Regions from separate parts of the Providencia sp. PROV003 genome, predicted to be linked through region 1. Evidence: predicted binding sites of a transcription regulator. Region 1 holds the regulator's gene; the other holds the start of a gene.
The links. The regulator PurR, encoded in region 1, represses purine synthesis genes. The targets are predictions, from matches to a motif close to CANGCAAACGTTTGCNTG.
Positions count from the first base shown of each region.

Region 1 (12,832 bases):
TTGAAAGGAGATGTTATGTGGTCAGCTCATGCGCTCGAAGTCATTGATGCAGTGGCTCGTACGGGAAGTTTTAGTGGTGCTGCCGATGAGTTGCACCGTGTTCCATCTGCGATTAGCTATACGGTAAAACAAATTGAGGAATGGCTTGCTGTCCCTTTATTTGAACGTCGCCATCGTGATGTAGTTCTTACCGAGGCGGGGGCAATATTTATTAAACAAAGTCGTTCTGTTATCAAAAAAATGACAGATACCAGACATCAATGCCAACAAGTCGCAAATGGTTGGCGTGGTCAATTTAGTATCGCAGTTGACTGCATTGTCAAACCGCAGCGCACAGAACAACTCATTCTAGATTTCTATCGTCATTTTCCTGATATTGAACTGTATATTCACCCTGAAGTGTTTAATGGTGTTTGGGATGCTTTAGCTGATGGTCGTGTTGATGTGGCGATTGGCGCAACACGTGCTTCCCCCATTGGTGAAAGATACAGTTTTCGTGATATGGGTTTCATGTCTTGGATGTGTGTTGCGAGCCCTGAGCACCCATTAGCCAAAATAGAAGGTAAGTTGGTGGATGAACAAATGCGTGAATACCCCAGTTTATGCTTAGAAGATACCTCCCGTAATTTACCCAAAAGAGACACATGGGCCCTTGATAACCAGCGGCGTCTTGTTGTGCCTTATTGGGAAAATGGTTTGGCATGTTTAGTCAATGGGCTATGTGTGGGCATGGTGCCCGAACACCGCGCAACCCCTTTATGCGAGGAAGGGAAGTTAGTGGAATTGGCATTAGTACAACCATTTCCACCAAGCCCTTGCTGCCTAACTTGGGTTGAAAAAAACACATCTCCAGCGTTAAGTTGGTTATTAGATTACCTCGGTGATACTGAAACACTTAACGCGGAATGGCTTTCAACTTAGGTTGCTAAGTTATCGGCGGTAATCAATAAATGGCCCATCAGCAACAGAGCGGCGTTCAACCAGCCGTGGATGTACCTCGATAGTTTGCGCATCTTCGCGCTTATTCACAATTCTATCGAGTAACATTGTAAAGGCCATTTGCCCTAAACGCTCTTTTGGCTGGTGGATAGTCGTTAGAGCAGGGGTAAAATAGCGCGCATTACGCACATTATCATAGCCAATCACTGAAATATCTTGCGGTACACGCAGGCCCATCTCATCTGCGGCGCAAATCGCTCCCATCGCCATAATATCGCCACCACAGAATACCGCGGTAGGGCGCTGTTTATGGCTAAGGATTTGCATCATTGCTTTGTAGCCTGATTCAGGCTCAAAATCCCCTTGGACGATCCACTCATCTTTTAACGTAATTTTGGCCTCTTCCATCGCTTTTTGGAAACCAGTTAAACGACCAATGCCTGTATTTCTTTCGAGTGAACCAGGAATGACACCGATATCACGGTGGCCACGGTCAATCAAATAACGCCCTGCAAGGTAGCCGCCATGGAATGAGTTGTCGATAATACTGTCAGTAAAATCACCTCGTGACGTACCCCAATCCATAACGACCATTGGAATATTACGATAATCTTCTAACATACTGATTAAAGTATCTGGGTATTCAGAGCACATAACGAGTAAACCATCTACGCGTTTTTGCGCAAGCATTTGTAGATAGGCTTTTTGTTTACCCAAATTATTATGGGAATTACAGAGGATTAGTGTATAGCCTTTTTCATAGCAGCTATTTTCAACTGATTCTATTACCTCAGCAAAATAGGGTGCTTCACTGGAGGTTGCCAGCAAACCAATCGACTTAGTGTGATTAACTTTTAGACTACGGGCAACCGCACTTGGTGAATAATTGAGCTCTTTAATTGCAGCCCAGACCGCAGCCTTAGTATCATCAGCCACAAAGCGCGTTTTATTAATAACATGGGATACGGTTGTGGTAGATACGCCAGCGCGTTTCGCCACATCTTTAATCGTTGCCATGGGGGAAAAAAACTCCTGACCAACAATAGGTCTCTATAAGCATTCTTGTTAAAAAATTACCAGCATATTGATGCATTGATCCTTTGCTGGCAATAATTTAGCGATTTGTTGTCGATTTTGTCTGATCTAGCGCAAAAACGAAAGAAATAATTGATGTTATAACATGTGATATAGGCACGAGTTTTGTTTTTTTGGATATATATACTTAATAACCTTTATGTTAATATGGTTATTCGCTAATTCAATTACGTTTAGATGAGAGGAACTCATGGATACAGATGTTAAATATGGATTACTGGCTGCGTTGGGTTCATTAGCAATGATTATTTTTATTGCTGCACATATTTTTTGATTTTATTTTTACTCATAGCAATGTGCGTAAAAAATAAGGGCGAGATATCTCGCCCTTAGCTATTTAGAAATCAACAGATATCACTATGCTAAATTTTCTTCAACAAACTTCCAATTGACTAGCGCCCAGAAGTTTTCTAAGTATTTAGGACGCGCGTTACGGTAATCGATATAGTAAGCATGCTCCCAAATATCAACTGTTAATACAGGCTTATCTTCACCAGAAATTGGCGTTGCAGCATTAGATGTATTAACGATAGCTAAGCTACCATCGGTTTTTTTCACTAGCCATGTCCAACCTGCGCCAAAGTTTTTGGTCGCAGCGTCAGTAAATTGCGCTTTAAACTCAGCGAAAGAACCGAATGCTTTATTAATCGCATCAGCAACTTTGCCTGTTGGTTCTCCACCTGCATTTGGCGCTAAACAATGCCAATAGAAGGTGTGGTTCCAAACTTGAGCAGCATTGTTAAAAACCCCAGCGTCAGAAGTTTTGATGATCTCTTCTAGAGATTTACCTTCGAAGTTAGTGCCTTTGATGAGGTTGTTTAAGTTAACAACATAAGTGTTGTGGTGCTTGCCATAGTGATATTCTAAGGTTTCAGCAGAGATATATGGTTCTAAAGCATCTTTAGCATACGGTAGAGCGGGTAGTTCAAAAGACATTGCGTACTCCTTGATTGCTTTTGTATAAAATACTTCGGGTGTTTGCTCTTAAAATGAGCTAATTAAAAGATGGCAATTTGTTATCAACATTTCGCTCATTGGCGAGATGGTATTTAATATATTAATGATAACACGATAAACCTTACAAAGGGTAATGGTAATCATGTTACTTATATGTTAGCAAAAAACAAAATCATTAACTATTTATATTGTATGGGTATTTGTGAGGAAGAACGCCAGTTTTTCGAATTTAAACAATAGCGAGTTATTTGTTTGACTTAGGTGAGCAGAAGATAGAAAAGGTGCCTTTTTGGTTTTTTGGATGTTATAGTAATGCCCCTGTAAAACTGGCATATTGTATGAAACAATTAAGTTTCACATTATAATGGTCAATGCATTCTATTAAGTCGCAGTAAATCATGCTTGTCGGCTGACTGCAAAACCAGCATCTTTGTTCTAAGGAAGTAAAAATGACGACAATTGAAAGAATCGAGCGCCAAATCAAAGAAAACCCAATTTTATTATACATGAAAGGCTCTCCAAAACTTCCGAGCTGTGGTTTTTCTGCTCAAGCAGTCCAAGCTCTGTCTTCTTGTGGTGAACGCTTTGCTTATGTTGATATCCTACAAAACCCAGATATTCGTGCAGAACTGCCAAAATATGCAAATTGGCCAACTTTTCCTCAACTGTGGGTTGATGGGGAGCTGGTTGGGGGCTGTGATATTATCATGGAAATGTTCCAGCGCGGTGAACTTCAATCATTGATTAAAGAAACTGCGGATAAATATCGCCCAACAGACGAAACTAGCGCAGAATAATATTGCGATAGATAACAAAAAACCGTATTTAGCTAACGTAGTGGTATTTTAGCAAATACGGTTTTTTTATATGTAATTCAATTACTCTTCGTTCTCAACGATAGGCCAGCCACCAAGCTTTTTCCATTTGTTGACAATCTCACAAAACAATAGGGCAGTACGGTTAGTATCATACAGAGCACCGTGGGCTTGTTTCCCATCAAATGGAATACCCGCAGCGACACATGCTTTTGCTAAAATAGTTTGGCCGTACACTAAACCACTTAATGCTGCAGTATCGAAGGTTGCAAATGGGTGGAATGGGTTACGTTTTAAACTCGCGCGTTCTGCGGCATTCATAACAAAGCTGTGATCAAAATTTGCATTATGAGCAACAATAATTGCGCGGTTACAATCCGTGTTCTTCATTCCTTTGCGGATCACTTTAAATATTGCGTGTAATGCTTCGTATTCACTTACGGCCCCACGTAATGGATTAGTAGGGTCAATGCCAGTAAAGGCGAGCGCAGATGGCTCAAGGTTTGCACCCTCAAATGGCTCTATATGAAAATGCAATGTTTCATCCATAGACAGCCAGCCGTCTTTATCCATTTTTAAGGTAATCGCGGCGATTTCTAACAGCCCGTCAGTTTTGGCATTAAACCCACCGGTTTCAACATCAATAACAACAGGGTAATAACCCCTGAAACGGTTAACCAGGGCATTAGGATTATTTTTTTCAGACATTAGGACTTTCGATTATAAGTTTCTGATTGGCTCGTATTATGCCAAAACCAGTAAAAATTTGTAGGTAAACATAGAAGAAAATTAAGGCAGCCAATTGGCAGCCTTAATTTTGTAATTGAAAGGTCAATTAGTGACCTAAGCCTTTACTTGCACTTTTGTTTTCAATTAATTCAATTTTATAGCCATCAGGGTCTTCAACAAATGCGATAACAGTTGTTCCCCCTTTTACAGGGCCGGCTTCACGAGTAACATTACCACCTGCATTGCGGATATCATCACAAGTTTTTGCAACGTCATCGACACCTAGTGCAATATGACCATAAGCATTCCCCATATCGTATTGATCAACACCCCAATTATAGGTTAGCTCAATGACTGCGCCTTCGCTTTCATCACTATAACCAACAAAAGCAAGAGAATATTTATACTCAGTATTTTCACTGGTTCTTAACAGGCGCATGCCCAGTACTTTGGTGTAAAAATCGATTGAACGCTGCATATCTGTAACACGCAACATAGTATGAAGTAAGCGCATATTATAAACCTCTTAAAATTTCCAGAAAAAACCTGAATCGTTGTATTTATTAATATAACGTGTCTATATTGATAAATACAATGGTTGTAGTATATTTTTTAATCGAACGGCAGTGATGCTTATTTTCATAGTATATCATACATTTATTGTGTTTTTTCTTTTAAGGGGATACCTATATGGCTGAGCAACTCGAGTTCTTTGATATTCCAAGCCCTTGCCGTGGTATTTGCCAAGTAAATGAACAAGGTTACTGCCGAGGTTGTTATCGTACACGAGATGAGCGTTTTAACTGGTTAAAATTTTCTGATCCTGAAAAACGAAATATTATTCGATTATGCCGTCAACGGTACTTAAGGTCACTGAGTAAACAGGCGACTGCAAAAGATTTACCCGATCCCCAACAACAGCTTTTTTAAAGTGTAATACAAATGAATCTATTTTTATAATTCAATCAATTGTTTTGTTAATTAAAGTAACTAGTTATTTTTTAATTATTTTATTTTAATTAATTTCGTTGTTTATCTTTCAATAAAATTTTATTTATTCAAAATAGCTATAGATTCTATAAAAACAACCATAAATAACATATTTTTAAGATTAACTATATACTTTTGTTTTTAAACCATTTATTTGGTATTGCTTTTTTTATTGTTAGTTGTAATTACTATAAGGGTTAAAATAGATAGATCCGAAAGGAGAGTAAGGCTATTCTTATTAATAAGATAATTGATAGGTTGCTTTATTAAGCCTACTAATTTGAAAAGGCATGAGTCGCAAGGTATTAGTTAGAGGTACATCGTCTCATGAAGAGTTTGTCATCACTATAAATAGGTATTTGTTATCCTATGCATCAATAAAAAGTTGTAAATATAAAAGGAAATTAATATATAATTTAAAAAATAATATGAGTCTGGTATATTTTTTAGACATTATAATTATATAAAGGAGGGTAAATTGGAATCACAAATTGGAACAGAATTATCACGTGTAGTCCGTATGTGGAGAGCATTAATCGATCATCGTTTAAAACCCCTTAAACTTACGCAAACACATTGGGTTACATTACATAATATTAGCCAGTTACCACCGGAACAATCGCAAATACAACTGGCAAAGGCAATAGGAATAGAACAACCATCACTAGTGAGAACCCTTGACCAATTAGAGGAAAAAAAACTCATTTCTAGGCATATATGTGCAAATGATAGGAGAGCTAAAAGAATAAAATTGACAGAAGAGTCTGAACCATTTATTAAGACAGTAGACCAAGTAATTAATAATACACGGCTAGAAATATTGAATAATATTAGTGAAGAAGAGCTTGAGCAACTGTCTCAGTTACTTCTTAAACTTGAAAGAAACATTATACAGTTACAGAATGACTCTTGAATTTGGTATAATTTAGCATGTGAATAAATATAACACCAACTATTATTATGGTGATTATTATAAAGACAATAATTATTCAAATTGATTTTAAATAAAATGATCTTTATAGATGGTAAATTATTTCTGTGAAATATATATTGTATTGCAGTTATTTTTGTAGTGTATGGTTTGAGTTAAAATAATTTCTTTAACATTATTCTGCAATCATTAGTTAGTGATGATACACGGCTTGTAGAATACTCAGCAATAAAACCTTCACTAAAAAATGATAACTTAAATAACTATTTCACATTGAATAATGAAATATCTATATGTATAACTAGAGGGATGACTAACTAGAATACTACACATGATATTAAAGATAAAAATATAGGAAAATAATTAATTAATAGAGGTTATTAATAACTAAATATTAGTTAATTAACACTAAGTATGTTCACCGACCATGAGCCGGTGAACATATTTTAATTTAGAATAGTAAAGTTAGCGAGGAGATACAGTGACTGTATTGCCGCTATTTGCAATCATAACGCGTTGACCGTTACGGAAAGTGCTTGGGTCTTGTTTTTGAACAACCACGATATTTTTGCCGCTATCTAAGCGAATTTCTAACTGAACCCCTTGGCTTTTATTCAATGCGCCTTGTGCTTGCTGACCTGCTAAGCCACCTGCTATTGCGCCTGCTGCAGTTGCTAGTGTATTACCAGTACCACCACCAATGGTGTTACCTAATAAACCACCGAGCACAGCACCACCAATTGCGCCAATAACGTTACCATCTTCACCAGCTTGAATTGTCACAGGGCGGGCATTCAAAACGGTACCATAGGTTACAGTCTGTACCTGTTTCGCATCCTTGGCTGAAATAGTATCACCAGAAAGCGTACTGGTATTGACACAGCCTGATAACGCTGCAACTGCAACAACACCTACAAAAACTTTCTTAAGCATAATAACTCCTATGAGATTTGCTGTCTGTGGCACTAACATAGCATCGTATATTTGTTTTCACCATAAACACAACAATTATCAAAATAATGGTATTAAAAAGCGAAGGTTAGATTACTTATTTTGGTTTAAATAGAGTGTAAACACTAGGTAAAATATCTCAAATTCAGGATTATTTCACTGACAAAGGCACTGTTTGTTAAAGGGATGTCAAGTTATGAGTATGATTTCGCATCTATAGCTAAATAGGACGCCTTATCATCTTAGTCAAGACCCTGTAACTAGTGCTTGGTTTATAATTTTATTATGAACCATTGTAAACAAAAAGAGAAATCGTGATATTAAAAAGTGCCTTTTTTATTTAGTTTGTCTAGTTATTTTTAACTTAAAGGTGATTATTTATTATTCCTGCGAAGCTGCCCGAGAAATTGCATCGAATTGTTGACAAAAATCTTCATCAAAGCACAATCTTTTATAGTGATATTTAGTCAAGTTAATGTGCACACTGAAGGAACAAGCATAATGATTAAGTCCGGTCGTTACATAGGTGTCATGTCGGGAACGAGTTTAGACGGTGTTGATGTGGTGCTTGCAGCAATCAGTGATAAGTTTGTTGCTGAACAATCTAGTTTGAGTGTCACATTCCCAATTGAATTAAAGAAAAAAATTTTAAATATTTGCCAAGGGCAAACAACAACATTGTCAGAGGTTGGCAAAATTGATCGGCAGTTAGGGTCATTGTATGCAGATGCTATTAATCAGCTGTTGGTACAAACCAGTTTAACGTCTGAAGATATCATCGCTATTGGCTGCCATGGTCAAACTGTTTGGCATGAACCTGATGGCGAACAGCCTTTTACCATGCAATTAGGTGATAACAACAGAGTTGCCGCTTTAACGGGGATCACCACTGTTGGAGATTTTCGTCGTAGGGACATGGCATATGGCGGGCAAGGTGCACCATTGGTGCCTGCATTTCACCTTGCTGTATTAGGGCATCCTACTGAGAAACGCATTGTATTAAATATTGGTGGAATTGCGAATGTGACAGCTTTATTACCTGGTGCTTATGTTAAAGGCTACGATACAGGTCCTGGGAATATGTTAATGGATACATGGACTTGGCGTAATAAACAGAAAGCATATGATAAAGATGGTCAATGGGCGAGTAGTGGCAAGGTCGATAACACATTATTAAAATCCATGCTAAGCGACCCATATTTTAGACGCTCATCCCCTAAAAGCACAGGGCGTGAATATTTTAATATGCAATGGTTAGAGAAACACTTAGATAAGTTTCCATTAATTTCTGCTGAGGATGTTCAAGCAACGCTTTGTGAGCTGACGGCAACATCGATTACTGACCAAGTTTTATTATGTGGCGGCTGTGAGCGCTTAATTGTTTGTGGTGGTGGCGCAAAGAATCACTTTCTAATGCAGCGTTTAGCGGCTTTGTTACCGGGGATTGAGGTCGCTCCCAGTGATAAATTTGGGTTAAGTGGTGACGATATGGAAGCGTTAGCTTTTGCGTGGTTAGCGGCTCGAACTGTAGCCGGTTTATCAGGAAATCTTGCTTCTGTAACAGGGGCAAGTGAAGAAACTGTTCTCGGTGCGATATACCCTAAAAATATCGCTAAAAAATAACCGTATTAAGGATATAAAAATGAACGAGCTAGATGAAATAGACCTCGCATCGGTACGTCGTGAATACACAAAAGGTGGTTTAAGACGTAATGATTTAACACCAAACCCATTAACACTGTTTGAATTGTGGATGAAGCAAGCGTGCGAGGCTCGTTTAAGTGACCCAACAGCAATGTCGGTTGCTACAGTTGATGAAACAGGGCAGCCCTATCAACGTATTGTATTGTTAAAGCATTTTGATGATAACGGTTTAATTTTTTATACCAATTTAGGTAGCAGAAAGGCGCAACATTTAGAAAAAAATAACAAAATAAGTTTGCACTTTCCATGGTACCCGCTAGAGCGCCAAGTCAATTTTACGGGTGTCGCTGAGCGATTAAATCCAATTGAAGTTGTTAAGTATTTTCATAGTAGGCCTAAAGACAGCCAAATTGCAGCGTGGGCCTCTGCGCAATCATCTAAAATCTCTGCTCGAGGGATTTTAGAAGGCAAGTTTTTAGAGCTAAAACAAAAATTCAAAAATGGCGAGGTTCCATTACCCAGTTTTTGGGGTGGGTTCCGAGTGGTTTTTAATAGCGTTGAGTTTTGGCAAGGGGGCGCTCACCGCCTTCATGACCGCTTTTTATATCAACGCGAAGGGGATGGCTGGAAAATTGACAGATTAGCCCCTTAATTATAGTTTTTTAACTGGCACTTAATTGATATGCGCTTTATGCTATAGACTCATTTAATAAAATTGACAAATTAAACTGACGAGCTTTTGATATGAGTCTCAAAATCGTTGGTTTTTTAACCCTAAATAGATAGACAAAATTCAACCGATGGAGTCATTGATGTCTAGCAATAACCTGATTAAACAATTGCAAGAGCGGGGCCTCGTTGCCCAGGTAACGGATGAGGATGCGTTAGCAGAGAGACTGGCGCAAGGGCCTATCTCCCTCTATTGCGGCTTCGACCCTACCGCTGACAGCTTGCACTTGGGACATCTGGTTCCTTTGCTGTGTTTAAAACGATTCCAACTAGCCGGGCACAAGCCTGTGGCGTTGGTGGGTGGCGCAACGGGCCTAATTGGCGATCCGAGCTTTAAAGCTACTGAACGTAAATTAAACACCACAGAAACCGTTCAAGAGTGGGTAGAAAAAATACGCAACCAAGTATCACCATTTTTAAGTTTTGATTGTGGTGATAACAGCGCACGCCTTGCTAACAATTATGATTGGTTTGGTAAAATGGATGTGCTGACATTCTTACGTGATATTGGTAAACATTTCTCTGTTAACCAAATGATCAACCGTGAATCTGTTAAGCAACGTTTAAACCGTGATGATGTAGGGATCTCGTTCACCGAGTTTGCTTATAACCTGCTACAGGGTTATGACTTTGCCAATATGAATAAAGAGATGGGTGTTGAACTGCAAATTGGGGGTTCAGACCAATGGGGTAACATTACCTCTGGTATCGACTTAACTCGTCGCTTACATCAAAATCAAGTGTTTGGTATGACAGTTCCTCTAATTACAAAAGCGGACGGTACTAAGTTTGGTAAAACCGAGGGTGGTGCAGTATGGTTAGATTCTAAGAAAACTAGCCAATATAAATTCTATCAATTCTGGATTAACACCGCTGATGCTGACGTTTATCGTTTCTTAAAATTCTTCACTTTTATGGAATTAGAAGAAATTCAAGCATTGGAAGAAGAAGATAAAAATAGCGGTAAAGCACCTCGTGCTCAATATGTTTTAGCTGAGTTAGTGACTAAACTGGTGCATGGTGAAAGCGGGTTAGCCGCAGCAAAACGTATTACTGATAGTTTGTTCTCAGGTGCGGTATCTGATTTAACAGAAGCTGATTTTGAGCAATTAGCACAAGACGGCATGCCTTGTATTACACTAGATGCGGGAGCTGACTTACAACAAGCTCTAGTTGATTCAGAATTAACACCATCTCGTGGACAAGCAAGAACTGCAATCAGTTCTAATGCAGTATCCATTAACGGTCAAAAACAAACAGACCCTATGTATGTATTTAGTGATGCAGACCGTTTATTTGGTCGTTATACTTTAATCCGTCGTGGTAAGAAAAACGACTGTTTAATTAATTGGAAATAGCTCTGACTAACCTTTGTAATATTAGCCTGGGGTTCCCCAGGCTATACTCGTCATATTTCAATTTGCATAGGTGTTGATTGTGTCCAGTTAGCCGAGTATAGAGTCAAGTATACTCATAGGGCTTTCTTCTCTTGTCGCCTCCATGCAACTCGAATTATTTGGAGTATATTCATATTAGCAATGGCGAATCACTGATTTCTCTTCATTCGACATAACAATTCTTTGGGTTCTTAATGAAAAGCGTATTATCAATTCAATCCCATGTTGTTTTCGGCCATGCAGGAAACAGTGCCGCTGCATTTCCTATGTGCCGAATGGGCGTAGATGTGTGGCCACTTAATACCGTACAATTTTCGAATCACACGCAATATCCACAGTGGACAGGGAATGTTTTTTCAGCTCAGCACTTAACCGATATCGTTGAAGGCTTAGCAAAAATCCATAAATTAGAAGTTTGTGATGCGGTTTTAAGTGGTTATATCGGTTCCGCAGAGCAAGGGGATGATATCCTTGCGATTGTACAAAAAGTTAAAGCGGCAAATCCACAAGCACTTTATTTTTGTGACCCTGTCATGGGGCATCCTGAAAAAGGCTGTATCGTTGCACCAGGTGTTGCGGAGTTTCTTTGTCACCGTGCATTAGCAGTAAGCGATGTCATCGCCCCAAATCTACTTGAGTTAGAAACTTTAGTTGGTAGAAGTATTAAAACAGTAGATGAAGCAGCACAAGCCGCTCGTGAATTATGTCACAAAGGGCCGAAAATTGTGCTGGTGAAGCATTTAAGCCGAGCAGGCTATCGGGCTGATCGTTTTGAAATGATCTTAGTGACGGCAGAGCATAGCTGGCATGTGAGTCGTCCACTTGTAGATTTTGGTGAAAAACAACCAGTAGGCGTCGGTGACTTAACGAGTGGTTTAATGTTAGTCAATTTATTGAAAGGGGAGCCTCTTGATAAAGGGCTTGAGCATGTTGCAGCCGCAGTATACGAAGTGATGATTAAAACCAAAGAAATGGGTGAATACGAATTACAACTGGTTGCAGCCCAAGACAAAATGGTCAATCCTGAACATAAATTCTGTGCGACGCAGTTAGATTAAATTTAATGAGTTAATAAAATAGATAGCGCCCGTTGGTTGAGCGCTATCTTACGGATTAAATCAGTCCTTCAGCTTTTAATGCATCTTGGACATTAGGGCGTTTGGCAATTTTAGCCATGTAATCTTGTAGGTGGGTTAGGCTAGCTAAATCCAGCCCGACATGTTTTGCCCAACCACTAACGGTAAATAAATAAGCATCGGCAACACTAAAGCTATCACCAGCAAAGAAAGCCTGTTTTGATAGTACGTTGTCGACATATTTAAACTTATTAAATAATATGCCACGAGCGGTGTCTTTATATTCTTCTGGTGTACCGGGGGTAAATAACGGCGAGAAATTTTTATGTAATTCTGTCGAAATAAAATTAAGGGCTTCGAGTTGGTGATAACGTTTCATCGACCCTGGTAGTGCGATTAGGTTACGATCAGGTTTTTGATCAGCAATATATTGAACAATAACAGCACCTTCTGTTAACTGCTCACCATTATCTAGCACTAAAGTTGGAACTTGTCCTTTAGGGTTTATTGCTAAATAATCCTCGCCTTTCTCTGTTTTTTTCTCTTTGATATTAACTCGTTCAATACTGAAGTCTAATC
Region 1 is NZ_CP096369.1:3,415,487-3,428,318, reverse strand. It holds gene punR (DNA-binding transcriptional activator PunR) at 16-921, shown strand; gene purR (HTH-type transcriptional repressor PurR) at 931-1,956, opposite strand; gene sodB (superoxide dismutase [Fe]) at 2,392-2,970, opposite strand; gene M1F14_RS15740 (Grx4 family monothiol glutaredoxin) at 3,441-3,788, shown strand; gene rnt (ribonuclease T) at 3,870-4,514, opposite strand; gene gloA (lactoylglutathione lyase) at 4,642-5,049, opposite strand; gene M1F14_RS15725 (DUF1289 domain-containing protein) at 5,226-5,465, shown strand; gene slyA (transcriptional regulator SlyA) at 6,004-6,438, shown strand; gene M1F14_RS15715 (glycine zipper 2TM domain-containing protein) at 6,922-7,389, opposite strand; gene anmK (anhydro-N-acetylmuramic acid kinase) at 7,909-9,030, shown strand; gene pdxH (pyridoxamine 5'-phosphate oxidase) at 9,050-9,703, shown strand; gene tyrS (tyrosine--tRNA ligase) at 9,864-11,138, shown strand; gene pdxY (pyridoxal kinase PdxY) at 11,372-12,235, shown strand; gene gstA (glutathione transferase GstA) at 12,291-12,832, opposite strand, start outside.

Region 2 (12,832 bases), 550 kb from region 1:
ACTTTGTAGCACGCCATTTCCAGCGGACCTTACATTTATCAAATGGGGAGCTCATCGCTGATGGGCCGCCATTATCTATATTATGTCATCCTAAACTGCAAGTTGAGTCGTCTCTTCCGGCCCCAACACTGATTTCACTTAGCCAACAGTTACAACTGGAACAACTGGAACAACTGGAACAACTGGAACAACTGGAACAACCTTATATCACCCCATTGTCTTGGGTAACCAATTTTCTGAACCAATCGTCCCTTAAGTAACATAACTCTTCGTCAAAATCAGCCTGAATAGCAGGCTGATCCATACCTAAAATAATGAAAAATTGATTAATCTAGCGGTACACCAATACGACGAGCAACTTCTTCATAAGCCTCAATCAAGCCGCCAAGGCTTTGACGGAAACGGTCTTTATCCATTTTATTAAGGGTTGCTTTATCCCATAAACGGCTACCATCTGGAGAGAATTCATCCCCTAGTACCACTTGGCCTTTATATAAACCAAACTCTAGTTTGAAATCGACTAAAATGAGCCCAGCATCGGCAAAAATTTTGCTCAGAACCTCATTTGCTTTGTAGCTCAGTTCACGCATTGTTGCCAGATTGTCTTTGCTAACCCAACCAAAGGTTTCACAATAAGACTCATTGACCATTGGGTCATGCTTCGCATCATCTTTTAAGAATAAGTCAAATAAAGGCGGGTTCAATACCATACCTTCTTCAACACCTAAGCGCTTAACAAGTGAACCCGCTGCGCGGTTACGAATAACACATTCAACTGGAACCATATCTAGTTTTTTGACTAGTGCTTCAGTGTCAGAAAGCAGTGCCTCCATTTGTGTTGGAATACCCGCCTCTTCTAATTTGCTCATAATAAAATGGTTAAATTTATTATTAACCATGCCTTTACGATCAAATTGTTCGATACGCTCACCATCGAGTGCTGATGTATCATTACGGAATTCCAGAACCAGCAGATCAGGATCCTCTGTGGTATAGACAGTTTTTGCCTTACCACGATACAACTCAGCTTTCTTTTGCATCTTACACACTCCAGAGATGTGATTAATCTATATAAAAAATGATATGGGAATTCTGTCATCATTCTGTCTTTACAGAAAAGATAATTAACAGAAGAAAAACCATTTAAAAATACGGTTCACTGTTAATTTTCTACTCTGTTTCAGCTAGTTATACGCCAATGTAAAAGCTTATGCTAACCCACTGATATACAATATTTTATATTTTAGCGCTAATTATGATAATAAAATTCTCAGGCGGACGCAAACGATTACTTCAGCATAAACACTGATTTTTTGTCCATTCGTTTTATGGCATCTCATATTGGCAAGATAGCAATAATATTTAAAATGATTATCTATCTATAAACTTATGATGAGCTAACTGATCCCTTTGCCCCAATTTGAACACACCTAATTTGGCTAAAATTCCCCATAAAAAAACCGCGACTTGTATTGCAAGCCACGGTTTTTATTTGTTTTACCAAAATGAAATATAATTATTTATTCGTTGGAACTTTACTAAACGCCGCTTTTAATGCCGCGACCATTTCATCATTTTGTTTCTGTGTTAATGCGACACCTTTAGTGGTGATAAATTGCAGCGTACTACGGTTGTTTAAGTCACCAACCTGCAATTTATAATCCGCTTCAGGGATCGATGGGTCATCAACCCCCAGAGCTTGCCATTCTGAGCTACTTAAGCCTTTGTAAGTTACCGTGACAGAGCCACTAGAGCGAGAACGGTCGCCAACTTTCATGCCTACACTTTCTAGTGCATGAGGTAACCTTTCCCAAACCGCATCAAATGGCGCACGGACAACGACTAAAGGAAGGCCTGTATCGTCACTACCTGTTTGAACATCTATGATCCCATAGGCACTTTGGATACTGTTTTTATTTGAAGTATCACGCAACGTATATAAATTATCAGTTAATTCGTTTAACAATAATTTGTTATAACGTTGAACTTCAATAGTATCAGTAATAGTTTCATCACCTTGGCGTAACCCTAAACTGGTGACTGTTAATGCCATCATGCCGTTTTCAGGTTTAACCGTAATTTTATGGCGGCTTTCAATAGGCACGTTTTCGTCAGCACGATCCCACTTGACCCAATTGGTTTCAATTGAGCGAGAGCCATCATCTTTCGATGAAACTGGGATGCCTCTTTGTTCTAGGATCATGGTGACTTGTGACCAAAGAGCACTATTTTCAGGTGTATTTTCTAGCAACAAACGACTTGCTTGCGCGCTATCTTCCGTGCGTGAACCCGCTAATTGCGAAATTGTCAGTACAGGGGGACGAATATCTAAAGCTTTCCCTACTGCGCCTGTTGATGTGGCTTTAGGGATATCATACTCACCATTTGCTTCTGGTAATGTAAGCCCTTGTGGCACATTTAACACTTTCAATGGCGCAGCATTGAGGTATTCCTCATCACCGCTGACCTGACGTTTATAGCGCTGATCGCTGGAGCAGGCTGCCAGTAACACGACAAGTGACAGGCCAGCAACCTTCATAACCTTCGATTTTTGCAATAATGTTGCCATTAAAATTCCCTAAATTTTACAGTAACCCAGCGAGTTTCAAGGCTTCTTCCACTTTTTGCTGGCCTGAGCTGGTTAGCGGTGTCATAGGTAACCGCAATGTACCATCTGTAATCAAGCCTAAGCGATGACAGCCCCATTTCGCTGGAATTGGATTTGGTTCAACAAACAACTGAAGATGTAACCCCATCAGTTTTTTGTTTAATTCGCGCGCTTCAGTATATTTGCCTGCAAGCGCTAAGTCACACATTTTTACCATCTGCGGTGCAGCAACGTTAGAAGTTACTGAAATAACGCCCTTTCCACCGAGTTGCATGAAATCGAGTGCTGTCGCGTCATCACCGGTTAACAGTACAAAATCATCATCAACCAGTTCTTTGATTTGATGAACCCTAGCTAAGTTCCCTGTCGCTTCTTTAATTGCGACAATATTCGCCAATTTCGCTAAACGCCCTACGGTTTCAGGTAACATATCGCAGCCTGTCCGTGATGGTACATTATAAAGAATCTGTGGCAAGCTAGTGTTCTCTGAAATTGCTTTAAAATGTTGATATAGCCCTTCCTGAGAAGGCCTATTATAATAAGGTGTTACCGTCAGGCAAGCAACTACCCCACTATTTTCAAATTCATTGGTTAAAGAGATAGCTTCTGCTGTCGCATTTGCACCTGCACCAGCAATAATTGGGATACGCCCATCAGCAAGTTCTAAGGTGGCTTTCACTACATCCACATGTTCTTTGTGAGTTAAGGTTGCTGATTCGCCTGTTGTACCAACAGAAACAATGGCAGATGTTCCGCTTTCAACATGGTAATCCACCAGTTTTTTCAGACTGGCTTTATCTAAACGCCCCGCTGAGTCCATCGGTGTTATAACTGCAACAATGCTTCCCATTAAAAAATCTTTATAATTTGCGTTTCCATTAGCCATGACGATACCCCCTTAATAATTGAACCCCCATGTTACTTTTTCATTTCCAAGAAGAAAACCACCCAACAGCAAGATTTTAATGAATTTTGTTAATGCCAGAGACATTAACTTAAATAGAAGTAATAATTCGCTGATATTTCTCGCAAGAGTGTGTGCTTTCTCTTGGCAGATGCCATTTTTTATGGTTTCCTTACCTGCATCTGGCGTCAGTTTTATGACAACTGTATTTACTGCTATATTCTAATTAAGTGTTTAACTGACATAATCAAAAACATTAAGGGACAGACTTTGCCTAAGACTGAACAGCAATTTCTTGTGATTACTGCGCTGGGAACAGATCGTCCGGGCATTGTGAACACGATTACTCGCCTCGTTAGTGAGTGTGACTGTAATATTGAAGATAGTCGCTTAGCGATGTTTGGCAAGGAGTTTACGTTTATTATGATGTTATCCGGCAGTTGGAATGCCATCACTCTATTAGAGGCGACATTGCCTCCTAAAGGGGCGGAACTTGACTTGCTGATTGTCATGAAAAGAACTCAAAGTGTTCAAACAACCTATTACCCATCGACAGTAACGGTGAACGTGGTTGTCGACGATGCACCACGGATTGTCGAGCAATTCACAAATTTATTCACAACTTCGCAATGTAATATTGCAGAGCTTGTTTCTAAGACTCAACCAGCCAATAATGATATGCCCGCTCAACTGGAAATTCAGATTACTGCACACGACCCGTTGGACGATAACGGCATAATTATAAAAAACAAATTTCAACAACTATGTACAATGCTAAATGCTAAAGGCAACATAAGCATTATCAACAACCCCAATATGCAGAGTTAACGGAGATATATGTAATGAACCCATTGAAAGCCGGTGATAAGGCGCCTCAATTTAGCCTTCCTGACCAAGATGGTGAGATCATCAATCTTTCTGATTATCAGGGTCAGCGCGTATTAGTTTACTTTTATCCTAAAGCGATGACTCCAGGTTGTACCGTTCAAGCGTGTGGTTTGCGTGATGAAATGGACACACTAAAAGCGAAAGGTGTCGAGGTTTTAGGGATTAGCACAGACAAACCAGAGAAACTTTCTCGTTTCGTTGAAAAAGAAATGTTGAACTTCACTTTATTATCAGACGAAGAGCACCAAGTATGTGAGCAATTTGGGGTTTGGGGTGAAAAACAATTTATGGGGAAAACCTATGATGGCATTCATCGTATCAGTTTCCTCATTGACCCAACAGGGAAAATAGAACACGTATTTGACAATTTCAAAACCAGCAATCACCACGAAATCGTCCTCGAATACATTACCGCGAACGCTTAACTTTTAGTCTTTATATAGTGCTGTATGGGCCATACAGCACTATTTTCTAAACTTATTTTACTAATTCGTTGGTGTCTTCAGGCCACACATGAATAACCGCTTTAATAAGCGTTGCCAATGGGATTGCAAAAAACACCCCCCACACTCCCCATAAACCACCAAAAACGACAACAGATAAAATAATCACTAGTGGATGTAGATTGACGGCTTCTGAAAACAACAAAGGCACCACAACATTGCTATCCAGCCCTTGGATCACTAAATAAGCCAGCATCAAGTACCAAAACTCACTACCAATACCAAATTGAAATAACCCAACAATAACGACAGGAATTGTTGCTGCTACCGCACCAATATACGGGATCAAAACAGCAACCCCTACCAACACTGATAATAATACTGAGTACCGCAAGTCAAAATACGCAAAACATAAATAAGTGACGACACCCACAATCACCATTTCTGTTACCTTGCCACGTAGATAGTTGGTAATTTGCTCGTTCATTTCTACCCAGACTTTACCTACTAATAAACGGTTTTTAGGTAATAGCTTTAAAAAACTTTGGCTAATACGTTCTTTATCTTTTAATAGGAAAAATGTCATCAGTGGAACTAAAACCAAATAAACAGCTAAAGTAAAAATGCCAATCAGTGATGCCACAGACGCTTTTACGACAGAGTCTGCAATACCTGACATGCGACTGCGTAAATTATCAGCCATCATATCAATAATGCCAACATCAACCAATGCAGGGTATTGCTCAGGGAGTTTCTGTGCAAATTCATTGAAACGGTTAACCATATTCGGTAGATCGGCCATCAAATTAATACCTTGCTGCCAAGCTGTCGGGGCAATAATTAAAATCACCATGGCACTTATTCCCGCAAATAGGGTCAAAATGATACTCACAGCAAAAGAGCGTGATAACCCCGCACGTTGTAGTAAATGCGTCGGCCACTCGAGTAAATAAGCTAAAGCAATTGCTGCCAATAACGGAGCTAGTATACTGCTGAAAAAGAAAATGATCACAAAACCAGAAACCAGTAGTGTAAAAAGTGCAACGGCTTGTGGGTCAGCAAAACGCCGACGATACCACTGTAAAAACAATTCCAGCATTTGTAGCTCCTGGGGAAATAACACAAAGGACAGTTCTTAAATTATCGAAAATTATACCGAAGAACAGATTTAACGATAGCTTTTGCTATCATATGTTTTAAACTTTTCGAGTTATTTGCTGCCTTACCCTATATACACTCGAAATAAAGTCGGTACTTACCCTAAATTTTAAATGTTGTATGGGATACTCACGTTTCATGAAGAAAAAATTCAAACACCCATTATTGGCTTTCATGATCGCCGCACTGATGAACGGTGCAGTTTTACCTGCTTATAGTGCCATAGAAGACACCTTACCTGATATTGGCACCACAGCTGGGGGCACACTGAGCATCAACCAAGAAATTATTATGGGTGATGCTATTACACGCCAAATCCGTGCTAGTACACCACTCATTTACGACCCATTGTTGACTCAATATGTTAACAAACTTGGTATGCGGTTAGTAAAGAATGCCGATTCAGTTAAAACACCGTTTAAGTTTTATCTCGTTAATAACCCTAATATTAATGCTTACGCCTATTTTGGCGGTAATGTCGTATTACACTCCGCGTTATTTCGTTACAGCCAAAATGAGAGCCAACTCGCTTCGGTGATGGCCCACGAAATTTCACACGTCACCCAACGGCATCTTGCCAGGATGATGGAGGATCAAAAAAGTACCACCCCTCTTGCGATTGCGGGGACGATTGGTTCTTTATTATTAGTGATGGCAAATCCGCAAGCAGGTTTTGCCGCACTGACAAGCACGATGGCCGGTGTGCAACAAGGCATGATCAGCTTTACACAAGCGAATGAACAAGAAGCTGACCGTATTGGTTTACAAACACTAAGGCGTTCTGGTTTTGACCCCCATGCAATGGCTGATTTTATGCAAACGATGTCAGACCAAACACGCTATATGTCTAAACCCCCTGAAATTTTGCTAACGCACCCCTTACCAGATAGCCGCTTAGCGGATGCTCGAAACCGTTCAAATCAATACGCTAAAGTCAGCGTGCCATCTTCACTGGATTTTATGTTAGCCAGAGTCCGTATATTGGCAATGTATAGTTCAGACCAAAAACATGCATTAGACCAGATTATTGAAAATTATGGGAAAGGCTCTGCACAAGAACAAATAGCCGCGCAGTATGGTAAAGCCTTGATTCTGTCGCAAGATAAAAAATACGCAGATGCAGGTAAAATCATGGCTGAATTATTAGCTAAACAGCCTGATAACCCTTGGTTTATCGATACCATGACGGATATTGATATTGAGCAAAAGCGTGTATCAAAAGCCGTTACGCGCTTGCAAAATGCCTTGAAGAAATCCCCTCAAAATACGGTGTTTATTGTTAATCTTGCGAATGCATTAATTAATGACCATCAATATAAAGAAGCCAGAACCTTGCTAAATAAATACACTTTCGATTATCCAGATGACCCCATCGGTTGGGATCTACTGGCAGAGGCGTCTGCTAAACAAGGTAACCGTACTGAAGAGTTAGCAGCTTATGCTGAAGGTATGGCACTGCGCGGAAATTATGATACTGCGATTAATTATCTCACTGATGCTAGCCGTAAGAGCAAATTAGGCAGTTATGAACAACAGCGCTATGATGCACGAATCGATGCACTAATAAAACTGCAATTACGTGATAAAAATGCAAAACCGTAAGGAGTTAATATAATGACGGATTCGATTAAGATTTACCACAACCCTCGTTGCTCTAAAAGCCGTGAAACCTTAGCCCTGTTAGAGCAAAAAGGCATTGTTCCCACTGTGGTTGAATACTTAAAAACACCCCCAACAACGGGTGAAATCAAAAAACTGCTCAAGATGTTAGGGTTTAAAGATGCTCGTCAGTTAATGCGCACCAAAGAAGATTTATATAAAGAATTGAATTTAAGTGATGACGGCTTAACACAGGATCAACTAATTAAAGCGATGCATGAAAACCCGAAGCTGATTGAGCGCCCTATTGTGGTTAACGGCGATAAAGCACGTTTAGGCCGGCCACCTGAGCAGGTACTTGAAATTTTATAAAAACTGTTTGGTGATAAAAGTCGTACTCAATATATTATTGAGTTTGACTTAAGTTATTTCTTTTCTACCAAACATTGTTTAAAAGGCGATATGCATGAGTCTATCGCCTTTAGTTTTATATATTGATTTAATCAATAATATTGACTAGAGCTTTAAGATATCTTTGACAAATGGAATGGTGAGTTTTCGCTGTGCAACAATCGAGGCATGGTCAAGTTTATTGAGAATATCGAACAATGTCCCCATTTTTCTATCAAGACGTTTTAACACAAACCGGCAGACGTCTTCAGGAAGCTCAAAACCACGGATACGCGCACGTAATTGAAGAGCCCATATTTTATCTTCATCACTAAGTGGATGCAGCTTGTAGATTTGCCCCCAATCAAGGCGAGAGGCCAAATCCGGTAATTTCAACTCAATCTGCCGTGGGGGTCTATCACCCGTAATTAACAGGCAAGTACGGCCAATTTCTAAAATACGGTTATATAAATTGAAAATAGCCATTTCCCATTCTTCATCACCCGCTATACATTGGATGTTATCGATACAAACCAATGATAAATGTTCCATGCCATCTAATACTTCAGGAACAAAATATGCACGTTTATCGAGTGGTACATAGCCTACAGCAACACCCTGTTCAGAAAGCTCAGCACATGCAGCATGCAATAAATGGCTTTTCCCACCACCTTCACGCGACCAATAATAGATATAACTACCATGTGGTTGAATAATTGCAGACTGAATAGCAGACAACAACGCCCCATTCTCCCCGGCATAGAAGCTAGCAAAGGTTTCATCATCTGGAAGATATAGTGGTAATGAAAGCTGTGATGGTGTGTTCAGAAGCGCCTCTGGCTGTACAAATCAATTTTCATCTCCCAGTTTACCATAAAAAACGAGGAGAGATGAATAAGAACGGTTTCCAATTGCCGCCCAATATTTTGAGCGGCGTATTGAAAACAATGTGAATTATTTTTTATGACTATTAAGCTCTTGCACTTCTGATGTCACAAACTGTTTCTCAGGCCGGACAAAGGTAATAAAGCGGAATAACAATGCCATACAAATACCAACAATCGTAGCCAGTGCCATACCTTTAAGTTCTGCTTGACCAATATGGATCACCGCCCCACTGACACCTATAATTAAAATCACTGACGTCAAAATCAAGTTTTGCGGTTTGTTGTAATCCACTTTCGAATCAATTAAAACACGGATACCCGATGCTCCAATTACCCCGTATAATAAGAGTGATACCCCACCCATCACCGGTACCGGCACTAATTGGATCGCCGCAGCTAACTTACCAATGCAAGAAAGTAATATCGCTATTACCGCTGCACCACCAATAACCCAAGTACTGTATACCTTAGTAATGGCCATAACACCGATATTTTCGCCATATGTCGTATTCGGAGTGGAACCAAAAAAACCAGAAATTACAGTAGAAAAACCGTTTGCAAACATAGAACGATGTAAGCCCGGTGTTTTCATCAAATCCCGTTCAACAATATTTGCAGTCACAACTAGGTGGCCAACATGTTCTGCAATTACCACTAATGCAGCAGGCAAAATGGTTAAGATAGCAAACCATTCAAAGCGTGGCGTATAAAAAGTTGGAATTGCAAACCAAGGTGCTTCGATTACGGGTGTAAAATCGACAATGCCCATAAAGTAAGAAAGTGCATAACCAACTAAAAAACCAATTAGAATCGGAATGATAGATAAAAAACCACGAAAAACAACCGCACAAAGGATAGTTACAGATAATGTCGTCAGGGAAATGATTAGTGTATTGCTATCGACTGTGGCGCCATCTTTAGGCAATAAGCCAGCCATACTTGCTGCTGTTTGAGCTAATTCTAAACCGATAACGGCAACAATCGCCCCCATAGCCGCGGGTGGGAACATCACGTTAATCCACCCCCTTCCCGCAACTTTAACAATCAATGCAACAAGACAAAACAATACACCACAAATAATAAAGCCACCCAGTGCCAATTCATAACCGAGTGGCAATAAAATCAATACCGGCGAAATAAAAGCAAAACTAGACCCTAAATAAGCAGGAATTTGGCCTTTACAGATAAATAAATACAACAGGGTGCCTATCCCGTTAAACAATAATATTGTTGCTGGGTTTACGCCAAACAGAATCGGTACGACAACGGTTGCGCCAAACATAGCAAATAAATGCTGGAAGCTCAGTGGTATGGTTTGGAGTAATGGCGGTCTTTCTTCAACACTGATGGTGCGACGTGTCATTTTATTTTATCCCCTTTTAGCAATTTTTTACTGAATTGGCTTATCACTTTAAATACAGTGGTTCTCTACGAATAAATCAAAAAAAAGCCGACTTCTCAGTCGGCTTATCATTATTTTGTACCAAATATCTTATCACCCGCGTCACCCAGACCCGGAACGATATAACCATCTTCATTAAGACGCTCATCTATGGAAGCGGTATATAATTCAACATCAGGATGTACGGCTTCTAAAGCTTTAATACCTTCAGGAGCAGCCACAAGCACAAGTATCTTAATTGACGTACAACCTGCATTTTTTAACAAGTCGATAGTCGCAATCATTGAACCACCCGTTGCTAGCATTGGGTCAACAACGAGTGCCATACGCTCTTCAATGTTGGAGGCGAGTTTTTGAAAGTAGGGAACTGGTTGTAGTGTTTCTTCATCACGATAAACACCAACCACACTGATACGTGCACTTGGAATACTGTCTAACACACCATTCATCATACCAATACCTGCACGGAGAATTGGTACTACAGTGATTTTCTTACCTTTAATTTGTTCTATTTCTACAGGACCACACCAACCATCGATAGTCACTTTTTCAGTTTCAAGGTCAGCGGTTGCTTCATAAGTCAGTAGGCTACCAACCTCTGAGGCCAGTTCACGAAAGCGTTTAGTGCTTATATCATGATCTCGCATCAGGCCGAGTTTATGTTTAACGAGAGGGTGGTTTACCTCAACGATCTTCATGGTTTTCTCCTACTATTTAAGACGTCGGCGGACAAAAAAATCGCCGGATTATACCTCTTTTAGCTACGATTGCCACTAGATTACCCTTGACTTTGGTCAAAACAACAACAATTAGACCCATTTTTTTCATATTATAGCTTATCTCAGCTAAGTTGATATTTGATAAACAGCAATCACCATCTCCGTGACCTCATTTCTTTTGGCTGATGTTTATTTACTGAATATTGTCATTTCTTTTCCCCTGACAATGACAAAAATTTTCATTGATAAAGCTATCGCAAACGTTTGCCTAGCCTGTTAGAATAATGCTAATGAAGTTAATTTTCTCAAAATGTAATTGCCTTGGGGGCCGTAGTGACTGATAAAACCTCTCTTAGCTATAAAGATGCCGGTGTCGATATTGATGCAGGTAACGCCTTGGTTGAACGTATTAAAGGTGTGGTGAAGGAAACTCGCCGTCCAGAAGTCATGGGCGGGCTTGGGGGGTTCGGCGCATTATGTTCCCTGCCTCAAAAATATCGTGAACCTGTACTCGTATCAGGTACTGACGGTGTAGGCACAAAATTACGTCTAGCAATGGATTTAAAACGCCATAATACTATTGGTATTGACTTGGTTGCGATGTGTGTCAATGACCTAATCGTTCAAGGTGCTGAGCCACTGTTTTTCCTCGATTATTATGCAACCGGTAAACTTGATGTCGACACTGCGGCAAGCGTTATCACTGGTATCGCAGAAGGCTGTAAACAATCAGGCTGCGCATTAGTTGGCGGCGAAACAGCAGAAATGCCCGGCATGTACCATGGGGAAGATTACGACGTTGCAGGTTTCTGTGTCGGTGTCGTCGAACGCTCCGAGATCATCGATGGCAGCAAAGTCAGTGCAGGGGATGCATTAATTGCTTTAGCCTCAAGTGGTCCTCATTCAAATGGTTATTCTTTGGTACGTAAAATTTTAGACGTTAGCCAAACTAATCCGGAAACCACACAATTAGACGGTAAACCTTTAGCTGACCATTTATTAGAACCAACCCGTATTTATGTTAAAAACGTATTAGAACTGATTGCTAACCGTGATATCCATGCAATCGCACATATCACAGGGGGTGGTTTCTGGGAAAATATTCCTCGTGTATTACCTGATAACACCCAAGCAATTATTGATGGAAATAGCTGGCAATGGCCTGCTGTCTTTGACTGGCTACAACAAGCTGGTGATGTCAGTACCCACGAAATGTACCGCACTTTTAACTGCGGTGTGGGCATCATCGTCGCCTTACCACCAAGTGAAGTTGAAGCTGCTTTAGCATTATTAACCCAACTTGGTGAAAAAGCTTGGCAAATTGGTACTATTGGTGAGCTTCCTGTGGGGGAAGAGCAGGTTGTGATCCGCTAATGAAGAAAATTGTTGTTCTCATTTCAGGCAGTGGTAGTAATTTGCAGTCATTAATTGATAGCTGCCATTCAGGGGAAATTGATGCTCAAATTGCCGCGGTTGTGAGCAACCAAGGCAACGCTTATGGTCTTGTCCGTGCACAGAAGGCTGGGATACCCGCCTTCTACCTTGATGCGACACAATATACCGACCGCCAAGCTTATGACACCGCCCTGTTAGAATATATTGAACAATACCAGCCAGATTTAATTGTTCTAGCTGGTTTTATGCGGGTTTTAACTGCACCTTTCGTTAATCACTTTACGGGGAAATTGCTCAATATCCACCCTTCTTTATTGCCCAAATACCCTGGGTTACACACTCATCGGAAGGCGCTGGAAAATGGCGATAAAGAACATGGTACATCCGTACATTTTGTTACAGAACAGCTTGACGGTGGGCCTGTAATTTTACAAGCCAA
Region 2 is NZ_CP096369.1:2,860,678-2,873,509, reverse strand. It holds gene M1F14_RS13125 (energy-coupling factor ABC transporter ATP-binding protein) at 1-260, shown strand, start outside; gene purC (phosphoribosylaminoimidazolesuccinocarboxamide synthase) at 327-1,040, opposite strand; gene bamC (outer membrane protein assembly factor BamC) at 1,517-2,569, opposite strand; gene dapA (4-hydroxy-tetrahydrodipicolinate synthase) at 2,586-3,458, opposite strand; gene M1F14_RS13105 (glycine cleavage system transcriptional repressor) at 3,783-4,340, shown strand; gene bcp (thioredoxin-dependent thiol peroxidase) at 4,355-4,825, shown strand; gene M1F14_RS13095 (AI-2E family transporter) at 4,878-5,942, opposite strand; gene M1F14_RS13090 (M48 family metallopeptidase) at 6,140-7,603, shown strand; gene arsC (arsenate reductase (glutaredoxin)) at 7,616-7,972, shown strand; gene hda (DnaA inactivator Hda) at 8,117-8,818, opposite strand; gene uraA (uracil permease) at 8,945-10,240, opposite strand; gene upp (uracil phosphoribosyltransferase) at 10,351-10,977, opposite strand; gene purM (phosphoribosylformylglycinamidine cyclo-ligase) at 11,332-12,372, shown strand; gene purN (phosphoribosylglycinamide formyltransferase) at 12,372-12,832, shown strand, end outside.
Region 2: purM (phosphoribosylformylglycinamidine cyclo-ligase) is a predicted target of PurR. The motif match lies at 11,252-11,269, and genes of this name have one in related genera.